2 regions of the Streptomyces sp. NPDC002044 genome follow, and region 2 is predicted to be linked to the other one. Evidence: riboswitches for the same ligand, from Rfam matches in the RefSeq annotation. Region 2 holds a riboswitch; the other holds the start of a gene.
What was found. Region 2 has a riboswitch for ZMP and ZTP ahead of ABT106_RS16105 (bifunctional 5,10-methylenetetrahydrofolate dehydrogenase/5,10-methenyltetrahydrofolate cyclohydrolase). Riboswitches for the same ligand answer to the same signal wherever they lie in the genome.

Region 1 (2,376 bases), on a different contig from region 2:
GAACGGCTTGCGCGGGTCGCAGGGGACGGTGTTGTAGTTGACGACGATGCCCGCCCGGTCCAGCGCCTTCGCGGCGACCTTGCCCGCGACGCCCCGCGAGGTGAGGTCCATCAGGATCAGGTGGTTGTCGGTGCCGCCCGAGACCAGGTCGAAGCCGCGCTCCAGCAGGGCCGCGGCCAGCGCCTTGGCGTTGGCGACGACCGCGTGCGCGTACGCCGTGAAGGAGGGCTGCGCCGCCTCGTGGAGGGCGACGGCGATGCCGGCCGTCGTCTGGTTGTGCGGGCCGCCCTGGAGGCCGGGGAAGACGGCCTTGTCGATGGCCTTGGCGTGCTCCTCGCGGCACATCAGCATCGCGCCGCGCGGCCCCCGCAGGGTCTTGTGGGTGGTCGTGGAGATCACGTCGGCGTGGTCCGCCGGCGACGGGTGCGCACCGCCCGCGATCAGGCCCGCGATGTGGGCGACGTCCGCGACCAGGACCGAGCCGGCCTCCTCGGCGATCGAGGCGAAGGCGGCGAAGTCGATCGTGCGGGGCAGCGCGGTGCCGCCGCAGAAGATGATCTTCGGCCGCTCGGCGAGCGCCAGCTCCCGTACGGCGTCGTAGTCGATCAGCCCGGTGTCGGGGCGCACGCCGTACTGGACGCCGCGGAACCACGAGCCGGTCGCCGAGACGCCCCAGCCGTGGGTGAGGTGCCCGCCCATCGGCAGGGCCATGCCCATCACGGTGTCGCCGGGCTTCGCGAAGGCGAGGTAGACGGCCAGGTTGGCCGGGGAGCCGGAGTACGGCTGGACGTTGGCGTGGTCCACCCCGAACAGGCCCTTGGCCCGCTCGACGGCGAGGGCCTCGACGCGGTCGATGTTCTGCTGGCCCTCGTAGTAGCGGCGGCCCGGGTAGCCCTCGCTGTACTTGTTCTGCAACACGGTCCCGGAGGCTTCGAGGACGGCCGCGGACACGTAGTTCTCGCTGGGGATCAGGCGCAGGGTCTCCGCTTGGAGGACTTCCTCCGCGGCGACGAAGGACGCCAGTTCGGGGTCGGTCGCGGACAGGGCGGGATGGCGGCTCGCGGTCATGCGGGCTCCTCCGGGGTCGATGGGAATCGGTACCCCGCGAGGCCCAGGCGAGCGGCCCTGTGTGCGGATCTGCCCGCACGACTCCCCCGGAGTCGCTTCTCCGTGCGCCAGTCGCCGTGCGTACCGGACACCTTAGCGGGCGCGCCGCCCAGGAGGTTTCCGCGTCCGCGATACGAGCGACGATAAGACTGTGACGCCACCCTCGTCACATGCACACCCGGCAAGACGGACGATCGGAGACCCCGTGTCGACAACTGCTGATGCCATCCGCTCCGCCGAGGCGCACAGCGCGCACAACTACCACCCGCTGCCGCTCGTCGTCGCCTCCGCGGAAGGCGCGTGGATGACCGACGTGGAGGGACGCCGCTACCTCGACATGCTCGCGGGCTATTCGGCGCTCAACTTCGGCCACGGCAACCGCCGTCTGCTCGACGCGGCCCGCGCGCAGCTGGAGCGGGTCACGCTGACCTCCCGCGCCTTCCACCACGACCGCTTCGCCGACTTCTGCACCGAACTGGCCGCGCTGTGCGGCAAGGACATGGTGCTGCCCATGAACACGGGCGCGGAGGCGGTCGAGACGGCGGTCAAGACCGCCCGCAAGTGGGGGTACGAGGTCAAGGGCGTGCCGGACGGGCACGCCAAGATCGTGGTCTGCGCCGACAACTTCCACGGCCGGACCACGACGATCGTCTCGTTCTCCACCGACCACGACGCCCGCGACCACTTCGGGCCGTACACGCCGGGCTTCGAGATCGTCCCGTACGGGGACCTCACCGCGCTCGCCGCGGCCGTCACCGAGAACACCGTCGCCGTGCTGCTGGAGCCGATCCAGGGCGAGGCGGGGGTCCTGGTCCCGCCTGCGGGCTACCTCCAGGGCGTACGGGAGCTGACCCGCGAGCGGAACGTGCTGTTCATCGCGGACGAGATCCAGTCGGGCCTGGGCCGCACCGGCAAGACCTTCGCGTGCGAGCACGAGGGCGTCGTCCCGGACGTGTACCTGCTGGGCAAGGCGCTCGGCGGCGGCGTGGTGCCGGTCTCGGCCGTCGTCGCCGACCGGGACGTGCTCGGGGTGTTCCGGCCCGGGGAGCACGGCTCGACGTTCGGCGGCAACCCGCTGGCCTGCGCGGTGGCGCTGGAGGTCGTCGCGATGCTGCGCACCGGCGAGTACCAGCAGCGCGCCACCGAACTCGGCGACCACCTGCACCGGGAGCTGAACGTGCTGGTCGGCGGCGGCGCGGTGACCGCCGTGCGGGGCCGCGGGCTGTGGGCGGGCGTGGACATCGACCCGTCGCGCGGGACCGGCCGGGA
Region 2 (2,376 bases):
TACCCCCGGATACGCGACGCCCCGGACCGAAGGGCCCGGGGCGTTCGCCGTGCGTGGGGCGCGCGGAGCGGGTCAGAGGTCCGCGAGGTCCAGCCCGGCCTGCGCGGCGGCCGCCTGGACGGTCTGCTCCAGCAGGACGGCGATGGTCATCGGGCCGACCCCGCCCGGCACCGGGGTGATCAGCGAGGCACGGGCGGCGGCCGACGCGAAGTGCACGTCGCCGACGTTGCCCTCGTTGTACCCGGCGTCCAGGACCACGGCGCCCGGCTTGATGTCCTCGCCCCGGATGAACTCGGCCTTGCCGACGGCGGCGACCAGCACGTCCGCCTGGCGCACGATCGACGGGAGGTCGACGGTGCGGGAGTGACAGTAGGTGACGGTGGCGTTGCGCTCCAGCAGCAGCATCCCGGCCGGCTTGCCGAGGATCGCGCTGCGGCCGACGACGACGGCGTGCTTGCCCGTGAGGTCGACGTCGTAGGCGTCCAGCAGGCGCATGATGCCGCCTGGGGTGCAGGAGACGAAGCCCGGCAGACCGAAGCCCATGGCGGCGAAGGAGTGCATGGTGACCCCGTCGACGTCCTTGCCGGGGGTGATGGCCTCGAAGGCGGCGCGCTCGTCGATGTGGTGCGGGACGGGGTGCTGGAGCAGGATGCCGCTGATCTCCGGGTCCGCGGAGAGCGCGGTGAGGGCGGCCACCAGCTCTTCGGTGGTGGTCGCGGCGGGCAGCTCCACGTGGCGGGAGGTGATGCCGGCCTTGGCACAGCGGTTCTGCTTCATGCGGACGTACGTCACCGACGCGGGGTCCTCGCCGACCAGGACGGTCGCGAGGCAGGGCGCGGTGCCGGTGCGCGCGGTGATCGCGGCCGCGAGTTCGGCGGTCCGCTGCGAGATGCGGCGGGCGAGCGCGGTGCCGTCCATGAGCTGGGCACTGGTCTGGGCGGTCGTCACGGGGTCTCCTGAACGTCGCTGCGGGATAGCGGTTCGCCCAGGCGCGCGGCAGTCGGCGTACACACGTACGCCGGGCCGCTCCCCGGTGGTGATCCACCCGAACGCCAGTCACGGCCCGGCGTCCACTGTAGTCGACATATCCGGTGGTCCACCGGTACCCGGCCTGGGACGATCGAGGCATGACGCGTACTTTCGACCATCTTGTCGGCGAGGCCGAATCCGTCTCGGTGGACGGCTGGGACTTCTCGTGGCTCGACGGCCGGGCCACGGAACAGCGCCCCTCCTGGGGCTACCAGCGGATCCTGGGCGAGCGGCTGGCCGGGGTGGGCTCCGTCCTGGACATCCAGACCGGCGGCGGCGAGGTCCTCGCCGGGGCCGGTCCGCTGCCCCCGCTGACGGTCGCCACCGAGTCCTGGCCGCCGAACATCGAGAAGGCGACCCGGCTGCTGCACCCGCTGGGCGCCGCGGTGGTCGCGGACGCCGACGAGCCGCCGCTGCCCTTCGGCGACGGGGCCTTCGAGCTGGTGACCAGCCGCCACCCGGTGACCGTGTGGTGGGACGAGATCGCGCGCGTCCTGCGGCCGGGCGGCGCGTACCTCTCCCAGCAGGTCGGTCCGGCGAGCGTCTTCGAGCTCGTCGAGTACTTCCTCGGCCCCCAGCCGGAGCGGGTGCGGCGCGGCCGGCACCCCGACGACGCGGTCGCCGCGGCCGCCGGGGCGGGCCTGGAAGTGGTCGATCTGCGCTCGGAGCGGCTGCGGACGGAGTTCCATGACATCGGAGCCGTGATCTACTTTCTACGGAAGGTGATCTGGATGGTGCCCGGCTTCACGGTCGGGCGGTACCGGGACCGCCTGCGGGAGCTGCACGAACAGATCGAAAGCGACGGCCCGTTCGTCGCGCAGACCGCCCGCTTCCTGATCGAAGCCCGCAAAACGGGCTGACGGAAAAGGCGGACGGATCCACGCCGGATCGGTTGCGCGGCCACAGCGTGGCGCAGGTCACTCAATTCAGCGCGTAACGAATCGACTCGGGCATGCGATGAACCGACAGGGTCCTCGCGCGGCCCCGGAATACAGACCCCCCTCGGGTCTGTTTCCCGAGTTCGCGCGATGATGTCCCGCCCACCCCTTATTTGTTCGCAACGAGAGGCTCCTTGTGTCGCTCAGCCCGTCCCGTACGTTCCCTCCGGAGATCGCCGAATCGGAGGCCCTCGTCGCGCTCGTCGAGCGCGGCCGCGAGCAGGGTCACATCAACGGTGACGACGTGCGCCAGGCCTTCGAGGCCGGTCGCATCCCGGTGGACCAGTGGAAGCGGGTCCTGCGCAGCCTGAACCAGGTCCTGGACGAGGAGGGTGTCGCCCTTCACGTCAGCGCGGCTCCCGCCACCAAGGCCGCGGCCAAGAAGCCCCGCAAGGCGGCCGCCGCTCCG

Region 1: linked by a shared signal. The riboswitch ahead of glyA (serine hydroxymethyltransferase) and the one ahead of ABT106_RS16105 (bifunctional 5,10-methylenetetrahydrofolate dehydrogenase/5,10-methenyltetrahydrofolate cyclohydrolase) in region 2 are both predicted to bind ZMP and ZTP.

The regions. Positions count from the first base shown of each region.
Region 1 covers NZ_JBEOXU010000010.1:65,584-67,959, forward strand. Annotated here, with positions in the region: gene glyA (serine hydroxymethyltransferase) at 1-1,068, opposite strand, end outside; ZMP/ZTP riboswitch at 1,103-1,193, opposite strand; gene rocD (ornithine--oxo-acid transaminase) at 1,313-2,376, shown strand, end outside.
Region 2 covers NZ_JBEOXU010000055.1:21,043-23,418, reverse strand. Annotated here, with positions in the region: gene ABT106_RS16105 (bifunctional 5,10-methylenetetrahydrofolate dehydrogenase/5,10-methenyltetrahydrofolate cyclohydrolase) at 73-918, opposite strand; ZMP/ZTP riboswitch at 977-1,070, opposite strand; gene ABT106_RS16100 (class I SAM-dependent methyltransferase) at 1,128-1,889, shown strand; gene ABT106_RS16095 (RNA polymerase sigma factor) at 2,104-2,376, shown strand, end outside.